Regions from separate parts of the Pseudomonas sp. IT-P253 genome, predicted to be linked through region 2. Evidence: predicted binding sites of a transcription regulator. Region 2 holds the regulator's gene; the other holds the start of a gene.
The links. Region 2 encodes sigma-54, which starts transcription at its own class of promoters, with help from an activator protein. Its sites were predicted from a motif close to ANTGGCATNNANNTTGCTNT; they were not measured.
Positions count from the first base shown of each region.

Region 1 (8,833 bases), on a different contig from region 2:
TGATTGAAGAATAGGCCCGGCGGATGGGGGCGGCGAATCGAGGTTGGCTATTGGAGTGATAGATGGTCGTGTTCGGAATTCATGTTGATTGAGCTGACGCCTTCGCGGGCAAGCCTCGCTCCTACACGTTTGAGTCGTTCACAAAACCCGCGAACGACTCAAACGTGTAGGAGCGAGGCTTGCCCGCGAAGGGGCCCTTAAAGTTTCAACTGCCCGATCGCCTTGCTCAATTCCCCCGCCAGCGCCGCCAACTCATTACTGGTGGTCGCCGAATTCACGGTCTGCTGCACGGTGTTCTCGGTCACGTCGCGAATACTCACCACCGCCCGATTCATCTCTTCCGCCACCTGGCTCTGCTGCTCGGCCGCCACCGCAATCTGCGTGTTGCTTTCGCGCATCTGCGCCACCGCGCTGGTGATTTCCGCCAGCGCCATCCCGGCCTCTAGTGCCTGCTGTACGCAATCGTCAGCCTTGAACGAGCTTTCCTGCATGAAGTCCACCGCATCGCGCGTCCCGGCCTGCAACGCGGAAACCATCAGGGTGATCTCGTCCGTGGAGGTCTGCACACGCTTGGCCAGGTTGCGTACTTCATCGGCCACGACGGCAAAACCACGCCCCATTTCACCCGCACGGGCGGCCTCGATGGCAGCGTTCAGGGCCAGCAGATTGGTCTGTTCAGCGATGCTGTGAATCACATTGACCACCCCGTTGATCTTCTGACTGTCCTCGGCCAGCCGCTGAATCATCTCGGCGGTCTGCTGAACGCCTGTGGATAACCCGGCAATCGACTGCTGCACCCGACTCACCACTGCCTGCCCGCTGCCGGCCAGGGTGTCGGCGGTTTGCGAGAGGTCGCGGGTGGCGCCGGCGTGTTGGGCAATGTGATAAACAGTTGCGGTCATTTCGTTGATCGCCGTGGCGGCCTGATCGGTTTCGCTTTGCTGGCCGAGCATGCCGTGACGCACTTCGTTCATGCTTGATGCGAGCTGCGCGGCACCGACATCCAGTTGCCGGGCCGTGCTGGCAACGGTGTTGACCACACGCTGATAACCGGCCTGCATGGCGTTGAAAGCGTTGGCCATCTGCCCGACTTCGTCTGTGCAGGCCAGCGGCACACGCGCCGCCAGATCGCCGGTTTTCTCGACGTGCAGCATCACGTCTTTCAGGGTGTTCAGCTGGCTAAGCAGGAAGCGGATCAACAGTTGCGAAGCGCCGAGCATCGCCAGCATCAGAATGAATACCGCCACCGCGTAGTTGGCGAAACGCTCGCCGAACACTTGGGTCAGGCTTGGGCCATAGGCAATCACCGCCAGCAGTTGGCCGTCGGCGCGTGCGAACACCTCAGCGCCCATCAACGGATTTTCGCCGAACAGCGGCATCGCGTTGATATCGACCCAGCCATTGGTATCGGTCAGTTCCAGTACCGGCTGCCCGTTCAGCAACGGTGCCTGCCCTCGACTGAACGTCAGCAGGTTATCGGCCTTCGGCAGCGGTTGTCCGGCGGGCCAGGTGCTGAGCAATCGCGCCTGAGCCTGGGCCGACACCTGGGAGGCGTGGCTGCGGGCTTGTTGTTCGAGTTGTACGGCGTACAACACCAGCAGCAGGGTCGTGACGAAGGCGACGGCGTTGACCGCCCAGAATTTGTATTTCAGCGAGATGTTGCTAAGCCAGGCACCCATGGAGGTCTTCTCTGATAGCGGAAACAGTTTTGGCAAGGTGCCAGCATTGTGCCGCTATTCAGCGCATCGGTTCTTGATGTGGATCAACGTCCTCGGCCTCTCGCCCGCGCAGCAATTGCAGGGCGGAATGCGCTATCCTTCGCGCCTTCAAAATTCCCTCGCTACAGGATTACGCCCCATGAAAGCCGCACTCGTCGAACTCATCAGCAAAATCAGCTCCGGGTGCATGAGCGAGGACGAAATCCTGAAAGTCGCTGACGAAGCGGCCCAGGCCTACGCCGATCAAGGGGCTTTTCTGACGGCCAATCCGGACATCAACTACGACGACACATTCCCGATGCCGCTGGGCGAGTGGGTCGTCGTCGGCAGTCTGCCGGAAACCGTGTTGTTCCAGGCCGACACCTACATGGACCTGTTTGCCCAGATCGTCGCCTCGTTCGGGCCTGGTGTGGACTTCAATATCAAGCCCAAACAACTGGCCAAGACCGAAGCCCTGACCGCGCTTAATCGCATTCAGGTGCAGATGAGCAGCATGAACAAGGAAAACGGCGGCTATGTGCTGATGAACTTCAGCCAGTTGCTCGACGATGAACTGCAAGTGGTGCTGGTGTACGGCAACGACGTGCCTCGCGTGCTCCAATTGTGCGCCGAAGTCGGCATCGCTGCCGCGCCATCCCTGGAAGCCCTGAAAGTGGCCATCCACGTCTGAAGCCTCAAGGACGCTAATAAAACGGAACCCTCGCAACGGCCGGCTATCCTAAGAGGGCATACCACTCTTAGGGAGCGTCACCATGGGTTCCACGTTCAACGGCCTGGTTGGCCTGATTATTCTTGTCCTGGACATCTGGGCAATCATCAACGTGCTGAAAAGTGGCGCCGATACCGGGATGAAAATCATCTGGGTGCTGCTGATCCTGTTGCTGCCGGTTCTGGGCCTGATCATCTGGGCCATCGCCGGACCTCGCGGCAACGTCAGACTCTGAGCCGTGTCCCGACAACAACACCGAACCTGTAGGAGCGAGGCTTGCCCGCGAAAGGATCGCCGCGGTCTGTCAGACTTACCGCGGCGATCCCTTCGCGGGCAAGCCTCGCTCCTACAGGATTTGTGTCGAGCCTTTAACTGAGGTTCGACCTGTCATCTTCCGCGACGTAGAATGCGCGCCTTTCCCGGTCAATCGCACAGATCGATTGGCCATCATGGGCGGGTAACCGTCCGTTGCCACCCGCATTCATCGGAGCACTTCCCATGAGCAACACTCACAACAGCGAATACCTGGAAACCCTCTACGAAGGCTACGGCCAGCGTTTTCGCATGGAAAAACTGCTGCACGAAGTGCGCACCGAACACCAGCACCTGGTGATCTTCGAAAACCCGCGCATGGGCCGGGTGATGGCACTGGACGGTGTGATCCAGACCACCGAAGCCGACGAGTTCATCTACCACGAAATGCTCACCCACGTGCCGATCCTGGCGCACGGCACCGCCAAGCGCGTGCTGATCATCGGTGGCGGCGACGGCGGTATGCTGCGTGAAGTGGCCAAGCACCGCAGCATCGAGCACATCACCATGGTCGAAATCGACGGCACCGTGGTCGACATGTGCAAGGAGTTCCTGCCGAACCACTCCAAAGGCGCGTTTGAAGACCCACGGCTGAACCTGGTGATCGACGACGGCATGCGTTTCGTCGCCACCACCACTGAAAAGTTCGACGTGATCATTTCCGACTCCACCGACCCGATCGGTCCGGGCGAAGTACTGTTCTCCGAGAACTTCTACCAGGCCTGCCGTCGCTGCCTGAACGAAGGCGGCATTCTGGTGACCCAGAACGGCACGCCGTTCATGCAAATAGAAGAAGTCAAAACCACCGCCGGCCGCCTGCGCAGCCTGTTCCCGGACTGGCACTTCTATCAGGCAGCCGTGCCGACTTACATCGGTGGTGCGATGACCTTTGCCTGGGGCGCAACCAATACCGCCTATCGCAAATTGTCCCGTGAAACCTTGCAACAGCGCTTTACCGGCAGCGGCATCATCACCCGCTACTACAATCCGGAAATTCACATTGGCGCGTTCGCCCTACCGCAATACGTCCTGCAGGCTGTGAACAAGCCAAGCAACGACTAAAGATTTACGCAGAACCCCCATGTAGGAGCGAGCTTGCTCGCGATGGGCGTGAACGATAACGCTTGCTGTCTGGATACGCGTCGCCTTCACGTTCATCGCGAGCAAGCTCGCTCCTACAGTTTTGTAAACCGTTGAACGATCAGTCAGGGCAAAAGTCCAGATAGATATAGGCCCATTTGCGGGTTTGATCGAGGAGGCACTGATGCAAAAGTGGAAAATCACTTTCGTGGATGATCACGGTGAAACAGTCGACGAGGTCTTTGAGTGCGACGAGTGCCCGGATAACGAGCACGCCGCCAAACTCATCAAGGCCCGGCTCCTTCCTGTCGCCGCTGAACTGGATCTGAATGATCTGGAAGGGCGAACCGCGGATGCGAGCGTCAAAAGTCTTAAAGCCCAGAACAGCATCCAGATCCTCGGCATCACGCCAATCTGAACTTCCCCTGTCACATTCTCAACCAGACCTTGGCAGCGCCTCTGACTTGAGGCTACTCTGCAAGCGAGATCAGCGAACGGATCGCTAAGGTCTGGTCTTGTCAGCTACATGCTTGTTTCCCATTGGCAACGTGTTTGTCACATAGCCTTCACCATTCGGTTGCGGGCGCCGGGAGTACGGAAAGTCTATCCATCAGTTTGAGGAGGACGTTTCATGAGCACAGCCTATCAAGAAGACATCAGCAGCTCGGTATTGCGCCGCATGAAGGAAGGCGGTTTCGACTTTTCACGGTTCCATCCCATCGAGTTCTACGCCATTTTCCCGGACGAGGAGCGGGCACGCAGGGCGGCAGGGCATTACTGTGGTGAATCCTTGAATGCACAAATCAGCGTGCGCGACGACGGTGCGTGGTACCTGGAACTGAGCAAAGTGATGTACGCGACCTATGACGGCATCGGTGACTTTGAGCAGGGCTTCGAGGCAGTGGTTGAGCCTTTGGGCGGCATTATCGAAGGATGGGGCGTCAAGCAGGAGGTACGAGGGCGACTCGCATAACACTATGAACAGCGACAACACTCAGCAACGGCTGACCTCAGGGTTGGCCGTTTTCGTTTGCGGGAATGGAATAAAGATCAAGAGATCGCAGCCTCGTTTCACTCGACAGCTCCTACAGTGAAACGAGGCTGCGATCTTTTGATCCTGTTTTTGATTCACGACATTTCCAGAAAACAAAAAAAAGCCGCCTGGGCAGGCGGCTAAAAGGGAAGTTCGATCAGCCATTACAGCGGATGTGCGGATTATCCGCCTCGACAACCGGGCAGTGAAATCAACTCTGACTATGCTGTTGATAGGCGACAACTTCGCCTTGCAATGAAGCGGGGGCGATCAGGTTGGGGCGTTTGCTGCACAGGGTTGGTGCAGTGTTAGCGGCTTGATAATCCAACTGATTGATATCAAAGCGTTTCTGCCGATGGCACGGGCCTTGCGAAGGCCTGGATGTCCGGGTGACAAGGAGTACGGCATGATCCGCACCTATTTTGATGAGATGTACGATGCCGGCGGCCAGGTCCGCCCGCATTATCGGGAGTTTGCCCGTTGGCTGGCCGAAACGCCTGACGAGTTGTTGGCACAACGGCGACGTGAAGCCGATCTGCTATTTCATCGCGCCGGGATTACTTTCACGCTTTACGGTGATGAGCAGGGGACAGAGCGCCTGATTCCCTTCGACACCATTCCTCGCAGCATCCCCGCCAGTGAATGGCGAATCGTTGAACGTGGCTGCATCCAGCGGGTCAAGGCGTTGAATATGTTCCTCGCCGACCTGTATCACGAGCAACGCATCATCAAAGCCGGCATCATCCCGGCCGAACAAGTGCTGGCCAACGAGCAATACCAGTTGGCGATGCAAGGGCTGGACTTGCACCGGGATATCTATTCCCACATCTCCGGTGTCGATTTGGTACGCGATGGCGACGGCACGTACTACGTGCTTGAAGATAATCTTCGTACACCCAGTGGCGTGAGCTACATGCTCGAAGACCGCAAGATGATGATGCGACTGTTCCCCGAATTGTTCGCGGCCCAGCGCATCGCGCCCATCGATCACTATCCGAACCTGTTGCTCGACACGCTGAAAAGCTCCAGCCCGATCGATAACCCGAGCGTGGTGGTACTGACACCTGGGCGTTTCAACAGCGCGTTTTTCGAGCATGCGTTTCTGGCCCGGGAAATGGGCGTTGAACTGGTGGAGGGCGCGGACCTGTTCGTGCGTGACGATAGGGTGTTCATGCGCACCACGGACGGGCCTAAAGCCGTCGACGTGATCTACCGTCGCCTTGACGATGCCTTCCTCGATCCGCTGGCGTTCAACCCCGACTCGATGCTTGGCGTACCAGGGCTGTTGTCGTCCTATCGCTCCGGCAACGTGGTGCTGGCGAATGCCATCGGCACCGGGGTCGCTGACGACAAGTCGGTGTATCCGTTCGTCACGGACATGATCCGTTTCTATCTGGACGAAGAACCGATCCTGAAGAACGTGCCGACGTTTCAGTGTCGCAACCCGTCTGAACTGTCCCACGTGCTGGCCAATCTTCCAGACCTGGTGGTCAAGGAAACCCAAGGCTCCGGCGGGTACGGAATGCTGGTCGGGCCGGCCGCGACGGCGGCGGAAATCGAGTCGTTCCGTGCCCGCATCAAGGCCAAGCCTCACGCGTACATCGCACAACCGACGTTGTCCCTGTCGACCTGTCCGACCTTTGTCGAAAACGGCATCGCTCCACGCCACATCGACCTGCGTCCGTTTGTTTTGTCTGGCCGTGAAACCCGGGTTGTGCCCGGCGGTTTGACCCGTGTTGCCCTGCGCGAAGGCTCCCTGGTGGTGAATTCCTCCCAGGGCGGCGGAACCAAGGACACCTGGGTGGTCGAGGATTGAAGGAAGCTTGCCATGTTAAGTAGAACTGCCTCGGATTTGTATTGGATGTCGCGTTACCTGGAGCGGGCGGAAAACCTCGCCCGGATGCTCGATATCAGTTATTCGCTGTCGCTGATGCCACAGGATGGTCGCGGTGACGGTTTGCATGAACTGGCCATGCCGTTGTTGATCACCGGCACGCTGGACGATTACCTGGAGCGCCACGGCGAACTGCACGCCGAACGGCTACTGCACTTTTTTGCGTTGGACGCGGCCAACCCGGCGAGCATCTACAGTTGCCTTGGTGCGGCGCGGGCCAGCGCCCATGCCGTGCGTGGGCGAATCACCGCCGACATGTGGGAAAACATCAACGCCACCTGGCTGGAAATTCGCGGGATTGCCGACCAGGGCTTGAGTCGCTACGGCATGAGCCGTTTCTGCGAGTGGATCAAGGAGCGTTCCCACCTGTTCCGTGGCGCGTCCTACGGCACCATCATGCGCAACGACGCGTTCCGTTTCATTCGGTTGGGGACGTTTATCGAACGGGCTGACAACACCTTGCGCCTGCTCGATGCGCGTTACGAAATGGCCGGTGATCAGGCCGAAGCGGTCAGCGACGGCACGGCTCACGCCTATTACCAGTGGAGCGCTTTGTTGCGGGCCCTGTCGTCGTTCGAGGCCTACACCGAGATCTACCGCGATGCGCCCGGCGCCCGGCATGTGGCCGAACTGTTGCTGTTGCGCGCTGATGTTCCGCGCTCCTTGCGCGCCTGCACCGAAGAAATCGACCAAATCCTTGCCCAGCTGCCGGGCGCCAACGGACGTCCCGCGCAACGTCTGGCAGCGGAGATGGACGCGCGCCTGCGTTACACCGGTATCACTGAAATTCTCGATGAAGGCCTGCATGCCTGGCTGACCGAGTTCATCCCGCTGGTGCGCCAGTTGGGCAACGCCATTCACAGTTCCTACCTGGAGGCTGCATGAGACTTTCCATTAGCCACGAGACCACCTATCACTACGAAGATCAGGTGCGGGCGAGCATCCAGTACCTGCGACTGACCCCCCACGACAGCGAGCGCCAGCACGTGCTCAGTTGGCAGCTCGACCTGCCGCGCCCGGTGCGTGCGCAACTCGATCCGTTCGGCAATATTCTGCACGTGCTGACCATGGACGAGCCCCACGAGGCGATCATCATCGGCGCCCGTGGCCAGGTGGATATCGACGAACTGCGTGAAGCCGAGCATGAAAGCCAGTCGGCGCTGCCGTTCCTGCGTTTCACCCGGTTGACCGAAGCCGACGAAGCGCTGCGCGCGTTCGCGCAAAAGGAATGCAAAAAGCGCCGGGATCGCACGGCGCTGATCGACTTGATGCATGGCCTGAACCAGCACATGACCTACACGCCGGGTTCCACCGAAGTGGACACCAGCGCCGCCCAGGCTTTCGCCGGGCGTGCAGGCGTCTGCCAGGACCACGCCCATGCATTTCTGGCCTGTACCCGCAGCCTGGGCATTCCGGCGCGTTACGTGTCGGGGTATTTGTACAGCGAAAACAGCGAACACCTGGCCAGTCACGCCTGGGCCGAAGCCTGGCTCGATGATGCCTGGTACAGTTTTGACGTCACTAATGAACTGGCCCGGCCCGAGCGGCATTTGAAACTGGCGGTGGGCCTGGATTACCTGGATGCCTGCCCGGTGCGCGGCATGCGCCGGGGCGGTGGTTGCGAGCAGATGCATGCGAAGGTGTTGGTGTCGCCGACGCCGATGCCAGTGATCTCGGTGCAACAGCAATAATGTAGGAGCGAGCTTGCTCGCGAAGGTGTGTCAGCAACATCGATGTCGACTGACACACCATCGCGAGCAAGCTCGCTCCTACAGACAGAGTGTGGCTATCAGGGTTTAACCTTGCGCCCTGCCATATGCTTCAAATACCCCACCAACCTGTCCAGATCCGCCTCCGGTAACACCGTCGCCTCGAATCCCGGCATCTTCGCCTGCGGCCACTGCCGCAAACTCTGCGGATCACGTATGTAGCGCTTGAGGAAGTCCGCGCCAAAGTACTCGGTTGGACTAAACGGAATGTTCAGGTCCGGCCCAAACTGCGCATCCCCCGCGCCATTGAGTCGATGGCACGCCAGGCAATTTTTCTGAAACAGTGCAAACCCCTGATTGACCGGGTCGTCAGCCTTT
Region 1 is NZ_CATKPT010000044.1:197,709-206,541, forward strand. Features, by position in the region: gene ACM6IR_RS21425 (methyl-accepting chemotaxis protein) at 198-1,679, opposite strand; gene ACM6IR_RS21430 (hypothetical protein) at 1,858-2,388, shown strand; gene ACM6IR_RS21435 (PLDc N-terminal domain-containing protein) at 2,471-2,662, shown strand; gene speE (polyamine aminopropyltransferase) at 2,926-3,801, shown strand; gene ACM6IR_RS21445 (hypothetical protein) at 4,004-4,237, shown strand; gene ACM6IR_RS21450 (ribonuclease E inhibitor RraB) at 4,451-4,792, shown strand; gene ACM6IR_RS21455 (circularly permuted type 2 ATP-grasp protein) at 5,259-6,668, shown strand; gene ACM6IR_RS21460 (alpha-E domain-containing protein) at 6,681-7,631, shown strand; gene ACM6IR_RS21465 (transglutaminase family protein) at 7,628-8,437, shown strand; gene ACM6IR_RS21470 (c-type cytochrome) at 8,536-8,833, opposite strand, start outside.
Region 1: ACM6IR_RS21455 (circularly permuted type 2 ATP-grasp protein) is a predicted target of sigma-54. The motif match lies at 5,207-5,226, and genes of this name have one in related genera.

Region 2 (8,833 bases):
TGGAGTCCGTCGGCAGATTATCGACGCGCTTTTCCAGCTGCATGGTCACTCGACCGGTGAAACTGTCGCGATCCAGATCGATCGCCGTCACCTTGCCGATGGTCACACCGGCCATGGTTACTTTAGCTCTGACCGTCAAACCGGCGATATTGTCGAAGTATGCATAAAGTTTATAGGTGTCGGTGGTAGGGCTCGGGGACAGGCCACTTACCCGCAACGCCAGCAACAACAAAGCCAGGATGCCAGCCAGCAAGAAAAGGCCGACACCGATTTCCAGGGTGCGGTTTTGCATCAGAAATCTCCAAACATCAAGGCGGTCAAAATAAAGTCCAGGCCGAGTACAGCCAAAGAGGCATACACCACGGTCTTGGTAGTGGCACGACTGATCCCCTCGGAAGTGGGTTCGCAGTCATAGCCTTGGAATACGGCAATCCAGGTCACGACGAAGGCGAAAACGATGCTCTTGATGATGCCGTTGAGCACATCGTCAGAAAACGTCACGCTGTTTTGCATGTTCGACCAGTATGAGCCTTCATAGACACCCAGCCAGTCGACAGCCACCCAGGAACCACCCCAGATACCCACCACGCTGAAAATCATCGCCAGCACCGGCAGGGAAATGAAGCCCGCCCACAGGCGCGGGGCAATGATGTACTTGAGCGGGTCGACACCAATCATTTCCAGACTGGACAACTGCTCGGTGGACTTCATGTTGCCGATTTCAGCGGTCAGCGCGGAACCCGCGCGCCCGGCAAACAACAACGCGGTGACCACGGGGCCCAACTCTCGCAGCAGTGTCAGCGCAACCATCTGCCCGACTGCCTGCTCGGAACCGTAGCTGGACAGGATGTTGAACCCTTGCAGCGCCAGCACCATCCCGATGAATACCCCGGAGACCACGATGATCACCAGCGACATCACGCCGACCGAATGCAGCTGTTTGATCAGAAGACCAAAACCGCCGCCGATGCCTCCCCGGCCGAACAAGGCATGAAACAGGAAAATTGCCGAGCGCCCGAACACCGCCATCGTTTCGATGCCAGCGTGGCCGAGCCGGCGTACTCGTTCTATTAGTGAAATCTTGCGCATCAGCGCTTCCCCAGAAGATCTGCGCGGTAATCCGTCGCTGGAAAGTGATAGGGGACCGGACCGTCGGGGTCGCCTGTCATGAATTGACGGATACGCGGCTCATTCGAGTTCATCAGCTCGTCAGGCGTGCCCTTCCCCAACACCTGTCCGTCGCCCACCACGTAAATGTAATCGGCAATGCTCGCGGTTTCGGCCAGGTCGTGGGAGACCACGATGCTGGTGATGCCCAACGCATCGTTGAGCAGGCGGATCAGGCGCACCAACACGCCCATGGCGATGGGGTCCTGGCCCACAAAGGGCTCGTCATACATGAGAATCTGCGGATCGAGGGCAATCGCCCGCGCCAGCGCGACGCGACGCTTCATGCCGCCGGACAGTTCGTCTGGCATCAGGTCGATGGCACCACGCAGGCCCACGGCCTGTAATTTGAGCAGGACAATATCCCGGATCATTTCTTCCGGAAGCTCGGTATGAACGCGCAGTGGAAAGGCGACGTTCTCGAACACATCGAGATCGGTAAACAGCGCGCCACTCTGAAACAGCACACCCATGTGCTTGCGCGCGTCGAACAAATCGCTGCGCGACAGTTTCGGCAGGTTTTGACCGTTGACCCAGACCTCGCCCTTGGTCGGACGCAATTGTGCGCCCATCAAACGCAACAGCGTGGTCTTGCCACACCCGGAAGGCCCCATGATGCCGGTGACCTTGCCGCGCGGAATACGGATATCGACGTTATTGAAAATGCTGCGCGCACCGCGCTTGAAGGTCAGTCCCTTCAGCTCGACCGCGTAGGCGTTATCGGCACTCATCTAAACTCCTTGCGATGCAGCCTCTCACTCGGACGCCTGACTTTCTGGCGAAAGCACATACCTCCTGGGCGGGCCGAACTGGCGGCGAACTATATCACTGCACAGGCCAAGCGCCAAAGGCCCAAGCCGGGGCATATTCAGCAACGTGACAGACAAAACGCTTCATTTAGAGGGTTTCGGTAACCGGGAATGACAATGCGCGACGAACTAGCGTGAGGGTTTCCATCATTACCGCTATAATCGCCGCCTTTTCATCAGGCTATACGATTTCTGACATGAGCCAATCCAGCGACCTGATTCAATCCGCCCAACGCACCATCCGCCTCGAACTGGAAGCCGTACAAGGCTTGCTACCCCATATCGACGCGGATTTCGTACGCGCTTGCGAGATGATTCTGGCCAGCAAAGGCCGAGTGGTTGTGGTTGGCATGGGCAAATCGGGGCACATCGGCAACAAGATCGCCGCGACCCTGGCCAGCACCGGCACCACGGCGTTCTTCGTGCATCCAGCCGAAGCCAGCCACGGTGACATGGGCATGATTACCCGCGACGACATCATCCTCGCGCTGTCGAACTCCGGTTCCACCAATGAAATCATCACCCTGCTACCGCTGATCAAGCGCCTGGGCATTCAATTGATCAGCGTGACCGGCAATCCTGACTCTGCGCTGGCCAAGGCGGCCGAGGTCAACTTGAACGTTCACGTCGAGCACGAAGCTTGCCCGCTGAACCTCGCACCGACCTCGTCGACCACCGCGGCACTGGTCATGGGCGACGCCCTGGCCGTGGCGCTGCTGGAAGCCCGCGGCTTTACCGCGGAAGATTTCGCGTTCTCCCACCCTGGCGGCGCACTTGGCCGACGCCTGTTGCTGAAAGTGGAAAACGTCATGCACGCCGGACAAGAACTGCCGCAAGTACAGCGCGGCACCCTGCTCAAGGACGCGCTGATGGAAATGACCCGCAAGGGCCTGGGCATGACCGTCATCCTGGAAGCCGACGGCAAACTCGCCGGGATCTTCACGGACGGCGATTTGCGTCGCACGCTGGACCGCAGCATCGACATCCACAGCGCAACGATTGACCAGGTCATGACCGCCCACGGCAAGACCGCTCGTGCCGAGATGCTTGCCGCCGAGGCGCTGAAAATCATGGAAGACCATAAAATCAACGCACTGGTCGTGGTCGACAGCGAAGATCGCCCGGTCGGCGCCTTGAACATGCACGATTTGCTGCGCGCAGGAGTAATGTAATGAGCCAGGATCTGCTGCAACGCGGCAAACACATCAAACTGGCGGTGTTCGACGTCGACGGCGTACTGACTGACGGGCGCCTGTACTTCCTTGAAGACGGCAGCGAATTCAAGACGTTCAACACCCTCGATGGCCAAGGCATCAAGATGTTGATGGCAGCTGGCGTGCAGACCGCTATCATTAGCGGTCGCAAGACCCCGGTAGTCGAACGGCGAGCGAAGAACCTCGGCATTCCCCACCTGTATCAGGGCCGCGAAGACAAACTGGTGGTGCTCGACGAACTGCTGGCCCAACTCAACCTGAGCTATGAACAAGTCGCTTACCTCGGCGATGATCTGCCAGACCTGCCAGTCATTCGCCGCGTCGGCCTGGGCATGGCGGTGGCCAATGCCGCCACTTTTGTACGCGAACACGCCCACGGCATCACCCAGGCCCGCGGCGGCGAGGGTGCCGCTCGCGAATTCTGCGAATTGATCCTGCGCGCCCAGGGCCGCCTCGATGCGGCCAACGCTGCGTACCTGTGAGCCAACTATGCTGAGCAAGAAATTTCGCAACACCCTGATGTTCAGTTGCATCGCAGCGATCTTTGCAGCGGCCGGCTACTGGAACATCAGTCCGGAACGTTTCCTCGACAAGCCGGTGGCAAAGGTCGATGAAAGTGCGATCGACTATTACGCGACCAATGCCCACAGCGTGCAGTACCTGCCGGACGGTAAGCTGCAATACGAAATGACGTCCGACAAGGTCGAACACCTGAAAGCGACCGAGGTGACGTTGCTGACCAACCCCGACGTGAACATGTACCGTGGCACCGAGTTCCCGTGGCACGTCCAGAGCGAGCGCGGCGAAGTCAATCCGGACGGCACTCAGGTCGAACTGATTGACTCGGTGCGCATTACGCGTTTCGACGAGAAGAACCGCAAGACCCTGATTACCAGCACCCGCATGACCGTGTTCCCGCAACAGCAATATGCGCAGACCGAGCAACCCGTTAGAATCGACGGCGCTGGCGGTGTATCGACTGGCAAGGGAATGAAAGCGTATTTGAAAGAAAGCAGGATACACCTGCTATCGAACGTAAGAGGACAGTATGAGGCTCGTTAAAACTCTCCCTATTTTGCTCTGTCTGAGCGCAGCACTGGGAAGCGTGAGCGCCTGGGCTCTGCCGAACGATCAAGAGCAGCCTATCCGCATTCAGGCCGATGATGCCCAACTGGACGACAAGAATGGCGTCGCCACCTATAAAGGCGACGTGATCATTACCCAGGGCTCGATGAAGGTTACCGGCAACACCGTGACCATCACCCGCACGCCCACTGGCGATATCGACGTGGTGACTTCGGTGGGCAACCTCGCCTACTTCGAGCAACTGCAAACCCAGGGCGACAGCAAGCCTGTTCAGGGTTGGGGGGTGACTGTCCAGTACCACGCCTCGCAAAACCGTGTCGTGCTGATCGATAAGGCAAAAGTTATCGACAAGGACAACAACGTCACCCAAGGCGAGAAAATCGTCTACGACACCGTCAAGAAGCTAGCCAGCGCCGGTCGCGCCACAGGCAACAAGGTCACCGAGGCGCGTCCGCGCATTGACATGGTGATCCAGCCGAAGAAGAAAACCGACGAGCAAAAGGCCCCGTAATGGCAACTCTGAAAGCTCAGCATCTGGCCAAGAGCTACAAGAGCCGCCAGGTCGTGCGTGACGTCAGCCTGTCCATCGACAGCGGTCAGATCGTCGGCCTGCTGGGCCCCAACGGTGCCGGCAAGACCACCTGTTTCTACATGATCGTTGGCTTGGTACAGGCCGATCAGGGGCGCGTACTGATCGACGATCTGGACGTCAGCCACCAGCCCATGCACGGTCGCGCCAAAGCGGGTATCGGCTATCTTCCGCAAGAAGCGTCGATCTTCCGCAAACTCTCGGTTGCAGACAACATCATGGCCATCCTCGAGACCCGCAAGGAACTCGACAAGGCCGGTCGCCGCAAGGAACTGGAAAGCCTGCTGCAGGAATTCCACATCAGCCACATCCGCGACAGCCTCGGCATGAGCCTGTCGGGCGGCGAACGCCGCCGCGTGGAAATCGCCCGGGCACTGGCCACCAACCCGAAATTCATCCTGCTCGATGAACCCTTCGCCGGCGTGGACCCGATTTCGGTGGGCGATATCAAGCAGATCATTTACCACCTCAAGGCCAAAGGCATTGGCGTGCTGATCACTGACCACAACGTGCGCGAAACCCTCGATATCTGCGAAACCGCCTACATCGTCAACGATGGTCAACTGATCGCCGAAGGCGACTCCGCCACCATCCTGGCCAACGACCTGGTCAAGGAAGTGTATCTGGGCCATGAGTTCCGCCTGTAAGCACTGAGGTGTCTGGCTAGTCGGCAGAGCGCTCGTCTCGATAAAAAATCAATAGTTTTTTATTGTTACAGCGCTCTAGGCAAAGGCTGCAGTTTCGGGCATATAATTTGCTTATGTTTGGCGCTCCGGCGCCCTGTAGTGGATGGCGCATGTGCGCCGGCGAATAAGGTGTTAAGCCCCTGCCATGAAACCATCGCTAGTCTTGAGAATGGGCCAGCAGCTGACGATGACACCGCAGCTGCAACAGGCCATCCGCCTGCTCCAATTGTCGACCCTGGACCTGCAACAGGAAATCCAGGAGGCCCTGGAGTCCAATCCGATGCTCGAACGCCAGGAAGAAGGCGACGACTTCGATAATGCCGACCCTTTGGCCGACAAAGCCGAACAGCAACCCAACGCCGATGTTTCGGAACCCTCCTACCAGGAAACCGCCCCGACGGTGGACAACCTCGAGGAAGGTGACTGGAACGAGCGCATCCCCAACGAACTGCCCGTCGATACCGCATGGGAAGACGTTTACCAGACCAGCGCCAGCAGCCTGCCAAGCAACGATGACGACGAGTGGGATTTCACCACCCGCACATCAGCCGGCGAAAGCCTGCAGAGCCACTTGCTGTGGCAACTGAATCTGGCACCGATGTCCGACACCGATCGCCTGATTGGCGTCACCCTGATCGACTGCATCAATAATCAGGGCTACCTGGACGAAACGCTCGAGGAAATCCTCGAGGCCTTCGATCCGGAACTGGACATCGAACTGGACGAAATCGAAGCCGTCCTGCACCGCATCCAGCAATTCGAACCCGCTGGCATCGGCGCCCGCAACCTGGGTGAATGCCTGCTACTGCAACTGCGCCAGTTGCCGGCCAAGACGCCTTGGCTGGCCGAGGCCAAGCGCCTGGTCACCGACTACATCGACCTGCTCGGCAGCCGCGACTACAGCCAGCTGATGCGTCGCATGAAGCTCAAGGAAGATGAACTGCGCCAGGTCATCGAACTGGTTCAGAGCCTCAACCCGCGCCCAGGCTCTCAGATCGAGTCCAGTGAAGCCGAATACGTCGTTCCCGACGTAATCGTGCGCAAGGACAACGAGCGCTGGCTGGTGGAGCTGAATCAGGAGTCCGTGCCACGCTTGCGGGTCAACGCCCAATACGCCGGTTTCGTGCGCCGCGCCGACACCAGCGCCGACAACACCTTCATGCGCAATCAGTTGCAAGAAGCCCGCTGGTTTATCAAAAGCCTGCAGAGCCGCAACGAAACACTGATGAAAGTTGCCACCCAGATCGTCGAGCATCAACGCGGTTTTCTGGAGTACGGCGACGAAGCCATGAAACCGCTGGTCCTGCATGACATCGCCGAAGCAGTGGGCATGCACGAATCGACGATTTCACGGGTGACCACGCAAAAATTCATGCATACCCCGCGGGGCATCTATGAACTGAAATACTTTTTCTCCAGCCACGTCAGCACTTCCGAAGGCGGTGAATGCTCGTCCACGGCGATCCGGGCGATCATCAAAAAACTGGTTGCCGCGGAAAATCAGAAAAAGCCGTTGAGTGACAGCAAGATCGCTGGTTTACTGGAGGCACAAGGCATTCAGGTGGCCCGCCGCACCGTCGCCAAGTACCGCGAATCCCTCGGGATCGCGCCTTCGAGCGAACGCAAGCGGTTGATGTAAGGGCCACGCCACAGCGTTCCAGTGGCAGGCATTTCTGCCTGCCGCTTTATGCACTGGCAACGAAGGAGAAGCTGTATGCAAGTCAACATCAGTGGACACCAACTGGAAGTGACCGAACCTCTTCGCACCTACATCGGCGAAAAACTTGAACGACTGGAGCGACATTTCGACAAGATCACCAACGTGCAGGTCACGATGACGGTCGAAAAGCTGAAGCAGAAAATCGAAGCCACGCTGCATATTCCCGGCAGTGAAGTAGTCGCCAACGCCGAGCATGACGACATGTACGCGGCGATCGACTCACTCACCGACAAGCTGGATCGCCAACTTAAAAAGCATAAGGAAAAGACCCAGAGCCTCCTCCAGGGCGCTACCGGTCGTTAACACTCCCAACCCATGATTCGACTTGAAAGCATCCTGACCCCCGGCCGTTCACTCGTGAACGTGCCGGGCGGCAGCAAAAAGAAAGCCCTCGAGCAAATTGCCAACCTGATCGCCCGGGAAGTGCCGGGTCTGGAGATGCAAGATGTCTTCGAAGCTCTGATTGCCCGTGAAAAACTCGGTTCTACCGGTTTTGGCAACGGCATCGCTATTCCCCACTGCCGCCTCAAGGGTTGCGGCGCACCCATCAGTGCCTTGATGCACCTGGATGCCCCTATCGATTTCGACGCCATCGACGGTGCCCCGGTTGACCTGCTGTTCGTTTTGTTGGTCCCGGAAGCCGCTACCGATGCGCACCTGGAGCTACTACGCCAGATCGCCAGCATGCTCGATCGCAAGGAAGTGCGCGAAAAACTGCGCGGTGCCTCGAGCAATGAAGCCTTGTATCAGGTTGTCCTGGACGAGCAAAACGGTCAGTAATCATGCGTTTGATCATCGTCAGCGGCCGTTCCGGCTCAGGTAAAAGCACCGCACTCGATGTTCTCGAGGACAGCGGCTACTACTGCATCGACAACCTGCCCGCAGGCCTGCTGCCGGAGTTGGCAGAACGTGCGCTGATTCACACTGAACTGGTACAACCACTGGTTGCCGTATCCATCGATGCGCGTAACTTGCCAAGTCATCTGACGCGGTTTCCCGAACTGCTGGAAGAAGTCCGCGCCCGGCATATCCAGTGTGATGTCTTGTACCTGGATGCCGACGATGAAACCTTGCTCAAACGGTTCTCGGAAACCCGCCGTCGTCACCCACTGAGCAGCGCCAATCGCTCACTGGCCGAAGCGATCAACGACGAAACCAACTTGCTCGGGCCGATCGCCGACCTTGCCGACCTCAAGGTAAACACCACCAACCTGAACCTGTATCAGCTGCGCGATACCATCAAGCTGCGCCTGCTGAACCAACCAGAACCCGGTACTGCGTTTTTGGTGGAGTCATTCGGATTCAAGCGCGGCATGCCGGTGGACGCCGACCTGGTGTTCGACGTGCGTTGCCTGCCCAATCCCTACTGGAAGCCGGAGCTGCGTGAGCAGTCCGGGCTTGATCAACCGGTTGCCGATTACCTGGCTGCACAGCCGGATGTCGAAGAGATGTTCCAGGACATTTCCACTTATCTGCTCAAGTGGCTGCCACGGTTTGCCGCCAGCAACCGCGCATATGTCACCATTGCCATTGGCTGTACCGGCGGGCATCACCGGTCCGTC
Region 2 is NZ_CATKPT010000032.1:38,241-47,073, forward strand. Features, by position in the region: gene mlaD (outer membrane lipid asymmetry maintenance protein MlaD) at 1-292, opposite strand, end outside; gene mlaE (lipid asymmetry maintenance ABC transporter permease subunit MlaE) at 292-1,089, opposite strand; gene ACM6IR_RS17240 (ATP-binding cassette domain-containing protein) at 1,089-1,898, opposite strand; gene ACM6IR_RS17245 (KpsF/GutQ family sugar-phosphate isomerase) at 2,174-3,148, shown strand; gene ACM6IR_RS17250 (KdsC family phosphatase) at 3,148-3,672, shown strand; gene lptC (LPS export ABC transporter periplasmic protein LptC) at 3,680-4,252, shown strand; gene lptA (lipopolysaccharide transport periplasmic protein LptA) at 4,239-4,787, shown strand; gene lptB (LPS export ABC transporter ATP-binding protein) at 4,787-5,512, shown strand; gene ACM6IR_RS17270 (RNA polymerase factor sigma-54) at 5,697-7,190, shown strand; gene hpf (ribosome hibernation-promoting factor, HPF/YfiA family) at 7,266-7,574, shown strand; gene ptsN (PTS IIA-like nitrogen regulatory protein PtsN) at 7,587-8,051, shown strand; gene rapZ (RNase adapter RapZ) at 8,054-8,833, shown strand, end outside.